One region of the Enterobacter chinensis genome, then DNA from elsewhere that is predicted to be linked to it. Evidence: predicted binding sites of a transcription regulator. Region 1 holds the regulator's gene; the other holds the start of a gene.
What was found. Region 1 encodes PhoB, which activates phosphate uptake and scavenging genes when phosphate is short. Its sites were predicted from a motif close to CTGTCATAAAACTGNCNNAT; they were not measured.
Positions count from the first base shown of each region.

Region 2: kdgR (DNA-binding transcriptional regulator KdgR) is a predicted target of PhoB. The motif match lies at 3,296-3,315, and genes of this name have one in related genera.

Region 1 covers NZ_JARDVI010000002.1:775,609-784,915, forward strand. Annotated here, with positions in the region: gene malZ (maltodextrin glucosidase) at 1-90, opposite strand, end outside; gene proY (proline-specific permease ProY) at 255-1,628, opposite strand; gene brnQ (branched-chain amino acid transporter carrier protein BrnQ) at 1,710-3,029, opposite strand; gene phoR (phosphate regulon sensor histidine kinase PhoR) at 3,439-4,734, opposite strand; gene phoB (phosphate response regulator transcription factor PhoB) at 4,756-5,445, opposite strand; gene sbcD (exonuclease subunit SbcD) at 5,633-6,838, shown strand; gene sbcC (exonuclease subunit SbcC) at 6,835-9,307, shown strand, end outside.
Region 2 covers NZ_JARDVI010000006.1:86,817-96,123, forward strand. Annotated here, with positions in the region: gene PYW49_RS17845 (MBL fold metallo-hydrolase) at 424-1,413, opposite strand; gene PYW49_RS17850 (YebO family protein) at 1,437-1,727, opposite strand; gene mgrB (PhoP/PhoQ regulator MgrB) at 1,802-1,945, opposite strand; gene PYW49_RS17860 (YobH family protein) at 2,108-2,347, shown strand; gene kdgR (DNA-binding transcriptional regulator KdgR) at 2,413-3,204, opposite strand; gene PYW49_RS17870 (MFS transporter) at 3,384-4,757, shown strand; gene htpX (protease HtpX) at 4,808-5,689, opposite strand; gene prc (carboxy terminal-processing peptidase) at 5,883-7,931, opposite strand; gene proQ (RNA chaperone ProQ) at 7,951-8,637, opposite strand; gene PYW49_RS17890 (GAF domain-containing protein) at 8,734-9,231, opposite strand.

The DNA of each region.
Region 1 (9,307 bases):
GTTTTCCCCCGCCAGCCAGAGCGTAATCACAAGGTTGTCTTTGTTTTGCTTAACAAATGGGGCAACCGGTAGGTGCCAGGCGTTTAACATCACGAATCCCCTTTGATGAAATTGACGTCACCTTGCCACAGGGTGGTTAAGGATAGCTCATCACGATCGGGATTATTGGGGGAGGAGAAAGGAGGAGGAGATTTTTTTCCGGGGCAAAAGGAAGTGTAGGCCGGGTAAGCGCAGCGCCACCCGGCATTTTTACCTTACTGTGCTTCCACCAGCTGACGGTCACGGCGGCATTTAAACATCCAGCCCACCAGCAACAGCACGATCCACGCACAGCCAACGTACAGGGAAATACGGGTATCCGGGTGGTAGCCAATCAGGGCAATAATGAACACCAGGAAGATCAGCCCGACGACGGTGGTTGCGACGCCGCCCGGTACTTTAAACTTCAGCGCTTTCGCCTCATCCGGTGACAGACGGCGGCGGAACGCAATCTGCGACAGCAGGATCATGATCCACACCCAGACGGTTGCGAAGGTCGCCAGAGACGCAATCACCAGGAAGACGTTCTCCGGCATGATGTAGTTCAGGTAAACCGAGAACAGCAGCGCAACGGTCATCACCACAACCGTCACCCATGGCGTACCGCGACGTGAAGTTTTGGCGAACACCTTCGGCGCACTGCCCTGCTCCGCCATGCCGTGCAGCATACGACCCACGCCAAAGACGTCACTGTTGATTGCAGAGAGCGACGCGGTCAGCACCACAAAGTTCAGAATACTGGCAGCAAACGCAATGCCCATATGCTGGAAGGTCAGTACAAACGGGCTGCCGTTGGTACCCACCTGGTTCCACGGGTAAATGGACATAATCACGAACAGCGTACCCACGTAGAACACCAGAATACGCATCGGCACCGAGTTGATGGCGCGCGGAATGGATTTCTCCGGATCTTTCGCTTCACCGGCCGTGATACCAATAATCTCGATACCGCCGTAGGCAAACATCACCATCTGTAGCGACATGACCATGCCGAGCCAGCCGTTACTAAAGAAGCCACCGTTGCTCCAGAGATTATGGATGCCGGTCGGCTGCCCGCCGTTGCCTATTCCCCAGATGATGATGCCGAAACCGGCCACAATCATGATGATGATGGTGGCGACCTTGAAGAAGGAGAACCAGAATTCCAGCTCGCCAAACACCTTCACGCTCATCAGGTTGACGGCGCAAATGATCAGCACCACGCTAAGGACCCAAATCCAGTGCGGCACCGCCGGGAACCAGACGCCCATGTAGATGCCAAACGCCGTTACGTCGGCAATCGCCACAATCAGGATTTCGAAGCAGTAGGTCCAGCCGGTGATAAACCCGGCCAGCGGGCCAAGGTTTTCCTGCGCGTAGCGGGAGAATGAGCTGGCTGACGGGTTGTGAACAGACATTTCACCGAGGGCGCGCATGATGATATACGCCGCCACGCCGCCGATGATGTAAGCCAGCAGAACGCTTGGGCCGGCCATTTTGATGGCATCTGCCGAGCCATAAAAAAGACCGGTTCCAATAGCAGAGCCCAGCGCCATAAAGCGGATGTGGCGCGTGCTGAGCCCACGTTTGAGTTTGTTAGTGCTTTCCATTTAAATCTTGCCATTCAACACGAAAAAAACAAAAAACCACGGGGCCTTAAGCCCCGTGGTTAAACAGTTTGTTGCCGTTGATTAATGGGCGTTTGATGCGACCTGACGCCCTGCAGCACGGTCCCAGATAATGGCCAGAACCAGTGCAACAACGGTAGGCATCAGCCAGGCCAGACCCTGCTCGGACAGCGGCAGACGCTGTGTCCATGCAGGCAGTATTCCTGCGAATGCTGATGCTTTAATGCCGTCAAGGATACCAAAAATCAGGCTGATAAACATGGCTGGCGCAATAATTCGTGAGGCATTGTTCCACCACGGGCGAGTGAAGCTCAGTACCACCAGCACGATACACGGCGGATAAATCGCCGTCAGCACCGGAATAGAGACCTGAATCAGGTGGCTCAAACCGAGGTTGGATACCGCCATGGAGAAGATACCGAGGATAAACACCAGCGTGCGGTAAGAGAGCGGCAGATACTGCGCAAAGAACTCTGCACAAGCGCAGGTCAGGCCCACTGCGGTCACCAGACATGCCAGGAAAATGAGCGCCGCCAACAGCATACTGCCCGCACCACCGAAGGTGTGCTGAACGTAGGCGTGCAGGATAGCCGCACCATTCGCGTTCTGATCAACCAGCATGGCGCTATCGGAGCCCAGGCGGAACAGCGCCAGATACAGCAGCGTCAGGCCCACACCGGCCATCAGGCCAGCCCAGATGGTATAGCGGGTCAGCAGGCGCGCTTCAGTCACACCGCGGGAACGCGCGGCGTTAACGATAACGATACCAAACACCATGGCGCCCAGCGTATCCATCGTCAGATAGCCGTTCACAAAGCCGTTAGAGAACGCGGCGTTTTTATAGGCGTCCATCGCGTCGCTGATCGGGCCTGCAGGCCAGACAATGGCCGCTACCGCCAGAACAATCAGCGCCACAATTTTCAGCGGAGCCAGGAAGTTGCCCACGGTATCCAGCAGTTTGCCCGGATAGAGGGAAACCAGAATCACAATCGCGAAGTAAATCAGGCTGTAGATAAACAGCGGCATTGCGCCGTCACCGGTCAGGGGAGCAATACCCACTTCGAAGGAAACGGTCGCCGTACGCGGGGTCGCAAACAGCGGGCCAACGGCCAGATAGCAGACGGTTGCCAGCAGAACGCCAGCCACTTTGCCAATCGGGGTGCTGAGGCTATCCACGCCGCCGCCGACTTTCGCCAACGCGACGACGGTCAGTACCGGTAGACCCACGGCAGTAATCAGGAAACCAAACGCGGCGGTCCAGACGTGTTCACCTGCCTGTAAGCCAACCATTGGAGGGAAAATGATGTTGCCTGCGCCAACGAACAGCGCAAATGTCATAAAGCCCAGCGCGATGATGTCACGCGATTTTAAGTGATGGGTCATAAAACCTTACTGCCTGTGGATGTGGTGTTGAAAACATTGAGATTTCCGATTCCCCTGACGGGACGATACAGCCGAAAATTTGCTCAATTTCAGCGGGAAATGCTCCCGTCCTGGCGTGGAGAAGAATAGTTTTTCGATTTACCACGCAAATACAGTCGGTCTGACAGTATCTGGGGCGCAATTTAAACGCTTATAACGTTTAAAGGCAAGGTGGGATCGTAAAACCAGAACAATATGCCAGCATGAAAATACACGCCAGCACAATACGCTATTTATAAGAAAAACCCATGGCTAATCATGCGAACAAAAAACAGTCAGCCGTATAAAATTCATCCGCGTTTCGCTTGACTGCAAAGCAAACGGGCCAGCAGACGCTGACCCGTGGAAAGGTAAAATGACACACCTGCTGTCAGGCGATCTTTTTGGCAATTAATCGTTCCGGGATCACGAAGCTGAAGCGGGTTCCTTTACCCAGCGTACTCTGGATATCGAGACGGCTTTCATGGTGATTCACCGCGTGTTTAACAATCGCCAGCCCCAGGCCGCTTCCTCCTGTCTGTCGCGATCGTGCTTTATCCACACGGTAGAAACGCTCGGTGAGGCGCGGAATATGCTCCGGGGCGATCCCCGGCCCGTTGTCCTCCACGCTAAACTCGGCTCCCGTTGGGGTATGGTGCCAGCGCACCACGATGTCCGTCCCTTCCGGCGTATGGTTCACCGCGTTATACACCAGGTTGGAGATGGCGCTGCGCAGTTCATCTTCACTACCCAGCACCTTCAGCGTGCTGTCGACCTCAAAGGTCAGGTGATGCTTTTTGTGGCTTAACGTCTGCGCTTCACGCTCCACCACCCGCAGCATCATCGGCACATCGATGGTGTCATTCAGCGCAAGCGTTGGTGCCGCTTCAATCTTCGAGAGCGTCAGCAGCTGCTTCACCAGCCCTTCCATCCGGTGCGTTTGCTCGCGCATGGTGTGCAGCGCTTTTTCACGCGGCGCACCTTCAAGCGTTTGCTCCTGCATCATCTCCAGGTAACCCTGAAGCACGGTCAACGGCGTACGTAATTCGTGGCTGACGTTCGCGAAGAAGTTGCGACGCGCCCCTTCCAGCTGGTGCATCTGGGTGACATCGCGCGCCACCATCAGCCACTGCTTATCGCTGTAGGGCATCACGCGGATTTCCAGATGGCGACCATTGTTGATCTTCAGATTGTGCGGACGGGTAAAATCACGCTTTTTCAGATACAGCGTGAACTCGGGATAACGCAGAAGGTTGAGGATATTCTGGCCATTATCGTCCGGCCAGCGCAGGCCCAGCAGCTGTTGCGCAAGGCCGTTACACCAGAAGATGGTCCCTTCTTCGGTGGTGAGAATGACGGCATCCGGCAGCGATTCCGCGCCGCTGCGAAAACGCTTAATCAGGCTTCCCAGCTCACGGCGGCGCTTTTTATTACGCATCTGCATCTGATGCAGACCGTACAGCAGCGGCTCCCAGCTGCCGCTTCCCGGCGGCGGCGTCATGCTTCGGTCAACCCACAGCCACCAGGAGAGGCGCAGCAGGTTCCAGAAATGCCAGATCAGCAGCCCGGTGACCGACGCCAGCAGAAACCACGGCAGGTATCCAAGAAAGGCCCCCAGAATGAAGGCCGGAATACAACATAAGATCAGTTCAAAGACGAGCCTTTTCCATGACAGACGTTCCAGCACGCGTCACACTCCTGTCATTATTCAGAAACGGGTAGAAAAACGATAACCCGTGCCGCGGACCGTCTGCACCATGCGATCGTGGCCGCTCAGTTCCAGCGCTTTTCGCAGGCGGCGGATATGGACGTCAACCGTCCGGTCTTCGACATACACGTTAGTTCCCCAGACGTTATTCAGCAACTGCTCGCGGCTGTAAACGCGCTCCGGGTGGGTCATAAAGAAGTGCAGGAGTTTAAATTCGGTAGGCCCCATGTCGAGGGGATTTTCACCGGTCATCACGCGGTGTGAGGTGGGGTCAAGGCTGAGTCCCTGCATCTCTATCACCTCTTCCACCGCCATCGGCGAAATACGGCGCATCACGGCTTTAATGCGGGCCACCAGCTCTTTCGGTGAAAAAGGTTTGGTAATGTAATCATCCGCGCCGGTCTCCAGACCGCGGACGCGATCCTCTTCCTCTCCGCGCGCCGTGAGCATCACCACCGGTATGTCGCGGGTCAGCGCTTCACGCTTCAGGTGTTTGATAAACTGCAGTCCGGAACCGCCAGGCAACATCCAGTCCAGCAGAATCAGATCGGGCCAGGGTTCATTTAGCTGGTTCACTGCGCTGTCATAATCTTCCGCTTCAACCGGCTGGAAGCCATTTTGCTCGAGCACGAAGCACACCATTTCACGAATTGGAGCTTCATCTTCTACGACCAGAATACGTCTCGCCATACTTTGCCCTGTCTTATCTTATTTAAGTTACAAGTTTGTAATTCGGCGCCATTATGCGTCAGATTTATGACAGATTTATGAAAAACAGTACCACGTTCGCGGGCAAACTGTTGTTTTATTACAGCGGTTATTTTCCCGTCGCTGAAGGTTTATAATCCTGCTTTCTCTTTTTTGCCACGGATCAGCTATGCGCATACTTCACACCTCGGACTGGCATCTGGGTCAAAATTTTTACAGCAAAAGCCGTGCGGCTGAACATGAAGCGTTCCTGAGCTGGCTGCTGGAAACGGCCCAGACGCACGAGGTGGACGCGATTATTGTGGCGGGTGACATTTTTGATACCGGCTCTCCCCCCAGCTATGCGCGTGAACTGTATAACCGCTTCGTGGTGAATTTGCAGCAAACCGGCTGCCATCTGGTGATTGTCGCCGGCAACCATGATTCCGTCGCGACGCTCAATGAATCCCGCGACATCCTGGCATTTCTCAATACCACCGTGGTCGCCAGCGCCGGGCACGCCCCGCAGATCCTGAAAAAACGCGACGGTACGCCGGGGGCCGTGCTGTGTCCCATACCGTTTTTACGTCCGCGGGACATCGTGCAAAGCCAGGCGGGGCTGTCGGGTGCAGAAAAGCAGCAACATCTGTTACAGGCCATCACCGACTATTATCACCAGCAGTACGCCGAAGCTTGTGCTCTGCGCGGCGACCAGCCGATTCCGGTGATTGCGACCGGGCACCTCACCACCGTCGGAGCCAGTAAAAGTGACGCCGTCCGCGACATCTATATCGGCACGCTGGACGCCTTTCCGGCGCAAAACTTCCCGCCTGCAGACTATATTGCACTCGGGCATATCCACCGCGCGCAGGTTATCGGCGGCTGTGAGCACATCCGCTACTGCGGATCGCCGCTTTCGCTCAGCTTCGATGAAACGGGCAAAGCCAAATCCGTGCATCTGGTGAGCTTCACCGAGGGCAAACTCAGCGCCGTGGAGACGCTGGAGGTGCCGGTCACCCAGCCGTTGGCGGTGCTAAAAGGCGATCTCGACGCCATTACCGCCCAGCTTGAGCAGTGGCGCGGCGCGGCGCTTAATCCTCCCGTCTGGCTGGATATCGAAATTACCACCGATGAATACCTGCATGATATGCAGCGAAAAATCCAGGCGCTGACCGAAGACTTGCCGGTTGAAGTGTTACTGGTACGCCGCAGCCGCGAGCAGCGCGAGAAAATTCTGCTCAGCGCCCAGCGCGAAACCCTCAGCGAGCTGAGGGTAGAAGAAGTGTTTGAACGCAGGCTCTCGCAGGAGGAGATAGACGACGCGAAGCGCATAAGGCTTAGCGAGCTGTTCACTCATACCCTGCATGCGCTCAATGATGAGGATGAAAACGCATGAAAATTTTGAGCCTGCGCCTGAAAAATCTTAACTCCCTCAAGGGCGAGTGGAAAATTGACTTTACCGCTGAGCCCTTTGCCAGCAACGGGCTGTTTGCCATTACCGGCGCGACGGGAGCAGGCAAAACCACCCTGCTCGACGCCATCTGTCTGGCGCTTTATCACGAAACCCCACGCCTGCAGAAGGTTTCTCAGGCGCAAAACGACCTGATGACGCGCGACACCGCTGAGTGTCTGGCCGAAGTGGAGTTTGAAGTGAAAGGAACTGCCTATCGCGCCTTCTGGAGCCAGAACCGCGCGCGTAATCAGCCTGACGGGAACCTGCAGGCACCGCGCGTGGAGCTGGCGCGCTGCGAAGATGGCAAAATTCTGGCCGATAAAGTGACGGATAAACTGGAGCAAACCGCCGCGCTCACCGGGCTGGACTATGGCCGTTTTACCCGCTCCATGCTGCTCTCTCAGGGACAATTTGCCGCCTTCCTCAATGCCAAACCGAGCGATCGTGCAGAACTGCTGGAAGAGCTGACCGGCACCGAGATCTACGGCCAGATTTCCGCCATGGTATTTGAGAAACACAAGGCCGCCCGCAGCGTGCTTGAAAAGTGCGAGGCGCAGGCTGCGGGCGTCGTGCTGTTGAGCGAAGAGCAACAGCAGCAGTTACAGCAAAGTTTGCAGGCACTTACTGACGAAGAGAAAACCCTGCTGGAACAGCAGCAAAGCCAACAGAAAGATTTTCAGTGGCTTACGCGCCATGATGAGCTTGTGCGCGAGCAACAGCGCGTCACCACGATGCAACAGCAGGCGCAACAGGCGCTGACGGACGCAGCACCTGAACTGGCAAAACTTCAGCTTGCTCAGCCCGCCGCCCAGCTTCGGCCGCTTTGGGAGCATCAGCAGGAGCAAACCGCGCGCCTGACGCAGACACAGCAGCGAATTATCGAAGTAAATACTCGCTTACAAGCTAAAACCGCGCTGCGCGCGCGGATCCGCAACACCGCCCTGCGTAACCACGAGCAGCTTCAGACCGAACTGACCGCGCTGGCGCAGTGGCTGGCGGAGCACGAGCGTTATCGTCTGTTGGGTCAGGAGATTGCCGGCTGGCGCGCGCAGTTCTCACAGCTAAACCGCGATAAAACGCAGTTAGCCTCGCTTTCTGCGAGGATGAGTGAATTACGTAACAAGCTGGCTGAGATGCCGGAAAATGCGCTGGCGCTGACGGCGGATGAGGTCAGCGTCGCCATGGAGCAGCAGTCCCGGTCACGCACGCTGCGCCAGCGGCTAACGTCGCTGCATGCCCGCTATCAGCCGTTGCAAAAGCGCCTGCGCCAGAGCGGTGAAAGTGTTCAGAAGGCCCAGGCCGATCAAAATAAACTCAACGAAACGCTGACGCTGCGCCGCCAGCAGTACAAAGAGAAACACCAGCACTATCTGGACCTGAAGACCCTCTGCGAACGTGAAGCGACGATTAAAGACCTGGAAAGCTTTCGTTCCCAGCTTGAGGCAGGCAAACCCTGTCCGCTGTGCGGTTCCAGCGAGCACCCCGCTGTGGAGACATACCAGTCGCTTGAACTGACGGATAATCAGCGCCGCCGTGATGCCCTGGAGAAAGAGGTCGCCTCACTCAAAGAGGAAGGCCTGCTGGTGCTGGGACAGGTCAACGCCCTCACCCAGCAGATCCAGCGTGAGACAGACGAAGCGCAGACCCTGGCTCAGGAAGAGCAAGCACTCACTAAAGAGTGGCTGGAAACCTGCACGTCCCTGAATGTCGCGTTGACTATTCAGGATGATATCGCGCCATGGATGAACGAGCAGGAACATTATGAGCGCCAGCTTTATCAGCTCAGCCAGCGTCTGACCCTGCAAAATCAGCTGAACGAGCAGGAAGTGCAGGAACGACAGTATCAGCAGCAGCTGACGACCACGCGCCAGGCGCTGGAACACACCCTGCTCTCGCTAACGCTTAACGTACCTGAAGACGGCAATGAAGCCGCCTGGCTACACGCCCGTGAAGCCGAATTCGCGCAGTGGCAGGAGAAGCAAACGCAGCACGGCGTGCTTCAGGAACGTATGAACACCCTGAAGCCGCTGCTTGACGCGCTTCCGGTAACGGACGGTGAAGAAGTCGAACCGGCTATTCCTGATGACTGGCGCGACATCCACGACGAATGCGTGTCGCTGCAAAGCCAGCTTAGCGCCCAGCAGCAACAGGAAGCGCTGGAGCGAGAGCGCCTGCTGCAGTCACAGACGCAATTCACCACGGCGCTCTCAGCAAGCTGTTTTGCCGATCGGGACGCGTTTCTTGCCGCTCTGCTGGATGATGGCACCATTCGCCACCTCGAACAGCTGAAACAGTCGCTGGAAAACCAGTTACAGCAGGCCGCGACTCTGTGTGGACAAGCTAACCAACAGCTGCACTCTCATCTGGCGCTGCGTCCGGAAGGACTCGACGCCGACGCCGCCACACTGCAAA
Region 2 (9,307 bases), on a different contig from region 1:
ACAGTGCTTGTCAGGTTTTGCACAATTATGCGCAATATGTACTGACAGCCCTGCTGCGTAACAAAGACCCAACGCTGCTTGCACAACCGCTGTAATCTAAGACATTTTTAACATAGCGCAATCATTACAAAGCGTCCAGCAACCGGGAAAAGAAATCTTAAGCATTGATTGAGTTAGAACAATTTGTGAAAACTTATGCTTAAATCATTGTAACGCGACCAAATTGTTTCAGGGAAAAAACATTGTTAATAACCCGCGGCCAGCTGTATTAAAATGCATCAGTTAATAAACAGTGTTATGCACCAAAATAATGAAATTTTTATGACTCTGCATCAAAACAAGGCAAGCAAAACGTTTCGATAAAAATAAAACATTCATATGCGCGTTTACATACAGAATATATGCAACAATTTATCGCGTCGTTTATAAGGATAAATATTCACCAATTTTCAGTATCCTGAAAGAATCATTAACTGGTGCTAAATTATCTAGCGCCTCAGTTAACTCCTGCACCGGTTCATCCAAGGCTTCATCTGCCAGTTCAAACACGCCCCAGTGAATGGGAAACGCCAGAGGACAACCCAACTGCTGCCACAATGCCACCGCAGATTGCGGATCCATATGATGTACAGCCATGAACCATCGTGGGGCATAGGCACCCACCGGTAACGCGGCAGCATCAACAGGCCCCAGACGTTCAGGTATCAACAGCAGCTCAGGTGAATACCCTGTATCCCCGCTGAACCAGAAACGATGATGCCGCCCTTCCATGACCCAGCCGCACCATAAGGAGCGATTGCGGTTCCATGGCGTGCGCATACTCCAGTGCTGCGCAGGTACGGCGGTTAACGTCATCCCCTGCCAGGTGAAACTCTGCCACCAGTCGAGCTCAACCACGCGTTTTGCTCCCCGACGCCGAAACCAGGCGGCCAGACCTAAAGGGACGAAGAGACTCACGTCGGGAAAGCGTTTGAGAATACGGCGAATGGTCGCATCATCAAGATGATCGTAATGGTTATGGGAAATGACGACCGCATCAAGCTGATGAAGTTGCTCGACAGACAGTGCAGGAGGCGTTTTACGCTGTGGTCCCAGGAAAGGGAGTGGAGAGGCGCGCTGTGAAAAAACCGGGTCGGTAAGGATGATATTACCGTCTAGCTGTAGCAGCACACTCGCATGCCCCAGCCACCACACTCCATCCTCTTGAGGTTGCGTAAGCTCGGCGGGTTGCCACCACTGACGAATAAAATCTTCATAACCCAGCGCGGGTGGTTTCGGCAAACAGGCTTCTTTACGCGCTTTACGCCAACGGTCCAGGTCGCCGGGTTGATGTCCAGCAGGATGGGTATTACGAAAACCGTTCGGGGTGTGGTGTTTCAGGGAGGGGTCATACCAGGGATTTTTCCAGACCACAGCCACCTCCCAGCACGAAAAAATTAACGCTCAGCCACCAGGCGGATAAAGTCGTCTTCGTCTTTGTTATCTTCAGCGACCACGTCTTTCGGCGCGTCTTTCTCTTCCGGCTCGTTAGCCTCACACAGACGGCGCAGCAGCGCGTTCTGACGTTTTTGCTGATCGAGCAGCGCTTCTAACAGTTCGATCTGCTCGTTCGTACGCGAACTGGCACGATTCACGAAAAACCAGATGACCAGCCCCACAAGCAGAACAACCAAAGAAATCATCAGGGATGCCATATTCAGCAGCCCTGAATTCAGTAACTCACCCATTTCACCACCTCAATAAAAACGTCTATTTTACCACTGGCGCGAAGGAAGGAAATCACCTTGAGAAAAAATGCGTGTTACCACGGAATAAACTTATTGATTGCGCAGACGCCGCTAAAAAACTGTACATCCTGATCGCACATTACATTGATAGTCTGCGTCCATAACACCACGCACGCTATCAGCACGATAATCAGAATCACCCAGCGTATTTTTTTCACTCCACACTCCGTCTAAAGACCTGATGTAACCAGGTTATCACGGTTATCTTAAACAAGGACTAACTGTACCGCCATCACGCTTTTTTCAGAATCCTGCACTTGTTTCATAGCGTAAACCGTTTACGCTAGCTTTATGATAACAACGATAAAAAAGAGGTAATGATGCGCTTAATTATTCGAACAATTATTGCACTGGCCATCGTCTGGATTGGCCTTCTGTTAACGGGTTATGGTGTGCTCGTGGGGAGCACCGAAAACGCAGCCGGATTAGGTATTCAGTGTAAGTACTTAACGGCACAAGGACTGAGCACTGCGCAGTATCTGCATTCTGACAGCGGGTTCATTGGTTTAACAAACTGTCCTGTACTGCGTAAAACGTCCGTCGTCATCGATAATGGCTAATCAAACGGTTTAATCACTGACAAAAAACGCCGCAACATCTGCGGCGTTTTTTATGCTAACAGAGATTAAAACGGGTAGTCGTGATAACCCATCTGTTCAGAAATCTTACGTGCGGCAGTGTGCAGGATAGCCACATACTCATGCAGACGCTCTTCTGAAAAGCGAAGGGTTGGGAAAGAGATACTTAAACCCGCGATCACCACGCCAAAGCGGTCAAACACCGGAACGCCGATACAGCGCAGCCCCTCTTCCTGTTCTTCATTATCTTCGCCATACCCCTGCTCACGCACGTGATCAAGCACCGTTAACAGTTCGTCAGTGCTGGTAATGGTTCGTGTCGTACTGCGTTTGTATTCTACGCCATCGAGGATCTGCTTCACTTCCTCGCGATCGCGCCACGCCAGCAGAACCTTACCAATGGCGGTACTGTAGAGCGGATTGCGACGACCGATGCGCGAATACATGCGCAGATTGTACATGGAGTCGATTTTATGGATATAAACAATGCTGTCTTCATCCAGCGCACCGAGATGGATGGTCTCTTTGGTCAGGCGCGAGATTTCACGCATCTGAATATCAGCGCTGCGGATCAGATCAACATTTTGCAGCGCACGGGCACCGAGTTCGAACAGTTTCAGGGTCAGAGAGTATTTTTCTGACTCGCCTTCCTGTGCAACATAGCCCAGTGACTTCATGGTTTGCAAAAAGCGATAAACGGTGCTTTTCGACATCATCACGCGCTGCGACAACTCTGTAATACCAATTTCACGCTCTTCCCCGAGCGCCTGTAAGATGCCAAACACCTTCAGCACGGAAGAAACAGAATCTGGCTGTTTATCCAAATCCGCAATAGCCATTTACCACCTCATAGAGAGTGTTTTATAAAAATCAGAACCGGTTTTTATTATAAGTTCCCGTCATGTCACCTGCAATCAATCCGCGTTTACTTCGTTACAAATCTGCGGCATATCGCGTCAGTAACAGTGCTAAAATAGTTACCCTGAGAATAATTTCACGCTGAGCTTTTTTAATCCTAATGGAAAAAAATCTTTCCGATGGCCTGCCTTTACCCCAGCGGTATGGCGCTATAGCGACCATCATTATCGGTATCTCAATGGCCGTCCTTGACGGCGCAATTGCGAACGTTGCCCTGCCAACTATCGCCAGCGACCTGCATGCATCCCCAGCCAGTTCAATATGGATTGTTAACGCCTACCAGATTGCGATTGTGGTTTCCCTGCTCTCGTTCTCTTTCCTGGGCGATATGTTCGGTTACCGTCGGGTGTATCAGTGCGGTCTGGTGGTTTTCACCGTTACCTCATTGTTATGTGCCCTTTCTGATTCACTTCATACCTTGACGCTTGCACGCATTGCGCAAGGTTTTGGTGGCGCGGCGCTCATGAGCGTAAACACGGCGTTGATTCGCTTAATTTATCCCCAGCGACATCTGGGGCGCGGCATGGGGATAAACTCGTTTATTGTCGCCGTATCTTCCGCCGCCGGGCCAACCATTGCGGCGGCTATTCTTTCCGTTGCCTCCTGGCAATGGCTCTTCGCCATTAACGTGCCGCTGGGTATCGTGGCCATCTTTTTTGCCCTGCGCTTCCTGCCCGCTAATGGCCCCAAAAGCACCATGCCGCGCTTCGACGTCGCGAGCGCGGTGATGAATGCCCTCACCTTTGGCCTGCTGATTACCGCCCTGAGCGGCTTTGCGCAGGGGCAATCACTGGTGCTGACCGGAGTGGAACTGCTCGCCCTGCTGGTCATAGGCTTCTTCTTTGTTCGCCGACAGCTCACTCTCCCGGTGCCTTTACTGCCTGTTGATCTGCTGCGTATTCCCCTCTTTTCGCTCTCCATTTGCACGTCTGTCTGCTCGTTCTGCGCCCAGATGCTGGCTCTGGTGTCGCTGCCCTTCTTTCTACAGAGCGTGGTAGGACGTTCAGAAGTGGAGACCGGACTGCTGTTAACGCCGTGGCCGCTGGCAACGATGGTGATGGCGCCGCTGGCAGGTTACTTAATTGAACGCGTTCATGCCGGTTTGTTGGGTGCTTTGGGGCTGGCGGTGATGGCGACAGGCCTCTTCGCGCTGGCGTTGCTACCGTCATCGCCGACCGATCTGGACATCATCTGGCGCATGATCCTGTGCGGTGCGGGGTTTGGCCTGTTCCAGTCTCCTAACAACCACACTATTATCACCTCCGCACCGCGTCATCGCAGCGGAGGTGCCAGCGGCATGCTGGGGACCGCGCGCCTTCTGGGACAAAGCACCGGTGCGGCACTGGTTGCCCTGATGTTTAACCTCGCCGGACAAAATGGCAATCATGTTGCTCTCCTCACCGCGGGTTTCCTTGCCACCCTCGCGGCTGCCGTCAGCGGCCTGCGGGTGACCCAGCCCAGGGTTCAGGCATAAAAAAAGCCGGGCGGAGTATTCTCCTGCCCGGCTCATTGCGGTTCTTTGTGTTACTTCAGGTATTCCCCACTGCGCAGCGCTTCAATACGCTTATCCAGCGGCGGGTGAGACATAAACAGCTCGCTCAGCGATTTCGATTTACCGTTAATGCAAAAGGCCATCATGCTGTTCGCTTCCTGCGGCTCATAGCTGGTTTTCAGACGCTGCAGCGCCGCAATCATCTTCTCACGGCCAACCAGTTTCGCTGAGCCGGCATCCGCGTGGAATTCACGGTGACGAGAGAACCACATGGTGATGATGCTGGCCAGAATACCGAATACCAGTTCAAGAACCATGGAGACAGCGAAATAGATCAGCGGGTTACCGTTGCTCTCTTCCCCTTCGTCGCGGTTGCCGCCCATAAAGCCAGCCGCAATCTGCGCCAGAATACGAGAGATAAAGATAACGAAGGTGTTCACCACGCCCTGAATCAGGGTCATGGTTACCATATCACCGTTTGCGATATGGCTGATTTCGTGAGCAATAACCGCTTCGGCTTCGTCACGGCTCATGTTCTGCAACAGACCAGTGCTGACGGCAACCAGTGATGCATCACGACGGGCACCTGTGGCGAAGGCGTTGATATCAGGAGCATGGTAAATGGCCACCTGCGGCATGGCGATCCCGGCCTGACGGGATTGCTGAGCCACCGTATTCATCAGCCACTGTTCCATATCATTACGCGGTTGCTCGATAACCTCACCGCCTACTGATTTCAGCGCCATCCACTTCGACATCAGCAGGGAAATGAAAGAGCCACCAAAACCAAACAGCAGCGCCATAATCAACAGACCCTGAACGCTGCTCGACTGAATCCCTGTCAGGCTTAGCACGAGCCCGAAAACCACCATTACCGCCAGGTTGGTGAGCAGGAAGAGCGCGATTCGCATCATAATTTTCTTTTTACCTCAGTTTAACAAAACGCACTATGCGATTACCCACATCGTATGGGTATTGCGGCTATTTTCAAGCATCCGGCGGGCGTAAGTCACCAGAAAGACACAACTTTACACAATTGAAAATCAGGCTGACGGAAGGATGCAGAACAAAAAGAAACAGGCACAATTTCTTGTGCCTGTTGGGAGGTTATTTTGCCGGAGCGGGCTGTACGGCAGGCTTGTCTTTTTCCAGATTCGCCAGGTCGAGTGCGATATGCACCGTCTCGTCCAGATACGGATCGGGCTCCTGGTAATCTTTAGGCAGATCGTCCAGTTTCTTGAGCAGAGGCTTACCTTCACGCTTGAAGCGATCGTTGATACGCGCCAGACGCGTTGCATCGTCTTCGTTGTTCTCTTTCTCACGCTGAGCGTAGTTCAGAGAAACAATATTCCGTTTATCTTTCAGAGCATTAAAGCGAGCAATGTCCTTCATGATGTACTGGAATTCCGGATCTTTCGCGATGCGGTCGTTATGTGACTTCAGCAGTTCAGGACCAAACTGCGTCATGTCACCCGCCTTCACGTACGTCGCGGCATTGATGCTGTCCCACGGCAACGCGTTATCTTCAAACTTCTCGCCGGTTTCAGTCTCTTCCGTGCCTGTCGGCATCATGATATCCGGCGTGACGCCCTTACGCTGCGTACTGCCGCCGTTCACACGGTAGAATTTCTGGATGGTGTACTGAACAGAGCCCAGTGCAGGCCATTCCGGACGCAGCATCTGATCGTAAATACGATTCAGAGAGCGATACTGCTGAACAGTACCTTTCCCGAAGGTTGGCTCACCGACGATCAGCGCACGACCATAGTCCTGCATGGCAGCGGCAAAGATTTCAGACGCGGAGGCGCTGAAGCGGTCAACCAGCACCACCAGCGGGCCTTTGTAGTAGACCACACCGTCGTTGTCAGCATCTTCACGCACTTTACCGTTGTTATCGCGCACCTGAACCACAGGGCCAGATGGAATAAACAGGCCAGAGAGAGAAACTGCCTCTGTCAGCGCACCGCCGCCGTTACTGCGCAGATCGATGATAACGCTGCTGACGTTCTGCTTTTCAAGCTTCTGCAGCTGTACTTTCACATCATCAGTCAGCCCCACGTAGAAGCCAGGAATATCCAGGACGCCCACCTTCTCTTTACCCACGGTTTTCACCGACATTTTCACCGCGCGATCTTCCAGACGGATACGCTCGCGGGTCAGGGTAACGATACGGGTTTTGGTGCCTTTTCCGGCCGGCAGAACTTCCAGACGAACCTTGCTGCCTTTCGGACCTTTGATCAGTGCAACTACGTCATCGAGACGCCAGCCAATCACATCGACCATGTTCTGGCCGGTTTGTCCCACACCCACAATACGATCGCCTACGCTAATCGCTTTGCTTTTGGATGCCGGGCCACCCGCGACCATTGAATTGATCACCGTGTAATCATCGTCCATCTGCAGTACCGCGCCGATACCTTCCAGAGACAGGCTCATTTCGGTATTGAACTGTTCGGTGTTGCGTGGAGAGAGATAGTTGGTATGCGGATCGATTTCGTGAGCGAAAGCAGTCATGGCCAGCGAGAAGACATCCTCACTGTTGGTCTGCGCCAGACGACGAATGGCAAATTTGTAACGACGCGTCAGCGTGTCACGGATCTCTTTTTCATCTTTGCCGGTCAGCTTAAGACTCAGTTCGTCGTATTTAACTTTGCTGTCCCACAGCGCATTCAACTCGGCTTCATCTTTCGGCCAGGGTGCTTTACTGCGGTCCAGATTAAAGGTGTCGGTACCGGTGAAGTCCATTGGACGTTCCAGCACTTTCAGCGCGTACTGATAGCGTTCGAAACGGCGCTTTTGCGACAGGTTGTAGAGATCGTAAAACAGATCCAGCTTGCCTGAACGCAACTCATCACCCACCTCGGATTTGCGCTTAGCGAACTGCTCGACATCGCTGGCGAGCAAAACGTTATGGCTGTAATCCAGCAAGTTCAGATAGCGGTCAAAGATTTTGGCCGAAAAGGCCTGATCGAGATCGAACTGACGATAGTGCGAACGGGTAAAGCGTGAGGTCACGCGCTCGCTCACCGTCGCGTGTTGCGTCTCTTCCTTAAGGACCGGAATTTGATCAACACGGGTGATATCGTCCACTGCAAAAGCATGACCTGTTATGGCAAACAGGCCCGCCAGCGCGGTGAGCTTAAAAAAAGTGTTCATGCCAGGCTTGGCCTCCGTTTCAGAACAACAAGTGTTCTGCGCGTACAATCATTGACATACCAGAAGTCAGCTGTACACGAACGCCATCTTTGGTGATTTCCAGTACGGTGGCGTCCATAGCATTGTTGCCCGCTTTAACCTTCAGCGCCTGACCAACGCTCAGGGCGTTAATGTCTGAAACCGGAGTATGGCGCGGCTCTTCACGAGGGGCGCGCGGGGCTTTAGCTGCTGGTTTGTCAGCACGCGGTTTGCGATCGTTATTATCGTGACGACGCGGTGCAGGACGTGGTTTACGCTCGCGACGAGGCGCTTCTTCCTGACCGTTTGCCGCTGCGGCTTCGCGTTTTTTCGCTTGCTGCTCTGCACGTTGTGCCTGAACGCGTGCTTTGGCTTCTTCAAGCTGTTTACGCGCGTGCTCAACGTGCTGCTCGTCCAGCTCACCACAAGGGTTGCCGTCGAGATCCACACGCGTCGCGCCCGCTTTGATACCGTAAAGGTAACGCCAGCTCGAAGTATAAAGACGTAAGGCGGAACGCAGCTGAGTTTTGCTGAGGTTCATTTCGCCCTCAACACGCGCCACCAGATCCTGAAAAATACCGACTTTCAGGGGACGAGCTTCACCTTCCGCGCTGAAGCACTGCGGGAAACGCTCGGCCAGAAATGCGATAACTTCTTTACTGCTATTCAACTTAGGTTGATTTTCCATGAAATTTCCTGATTACAACGGACGTTGCCAACAAGCGCAGGCATGAACAGGCGTCATTATAATGACGCTATCAGTAAATGCTACGTTATCCGTTGATTATCCTGCGACGCTCGCAAAGAATTTTTGATAATCGGTTGCTGATAGTACGTTTTCCAGATTCGCCACCAGTTCGCGCAGCCCCTGTTCGTCCTCGGTTGTAAAGCGGCCGAAGACCGTGCTGTCGATATCCAGAACGCCAATAATCTGATTTTTTACCGCCAGCGGCAGAACGATTTCAGAATTACTGGCGGCATCACAGGCGATGTGCCCGTCAAATGCATGAACGTCTTCTACACGCTGTACCTGATTTTCGGCCACAGCAGTGCCGCATACGCCGCGTCCTACCGGGATGCGCACGCACGCCAGTTTGCCCTGGAACGGGCCAAGCACCAGCGTTTCACCTTCCAGAAGGTAAAAGCCAGCCCAGTTCACGTCAGAGAGACGTTCAAACAGCAATGCGCTAGTATTTGCCAGAGTGGCTAAGAAGCTGGTCTCACCCGCCATCAATGCCTTAAAATCGCGGTTTAGATCCGCGTAGAATTCTGTTTTGTTCATTATTCAATCACTTGGTTGTCTTACAAAATTACCGCATAGCCTATTAAAATAAGCATTAAATGCGCTCATGCTCAAG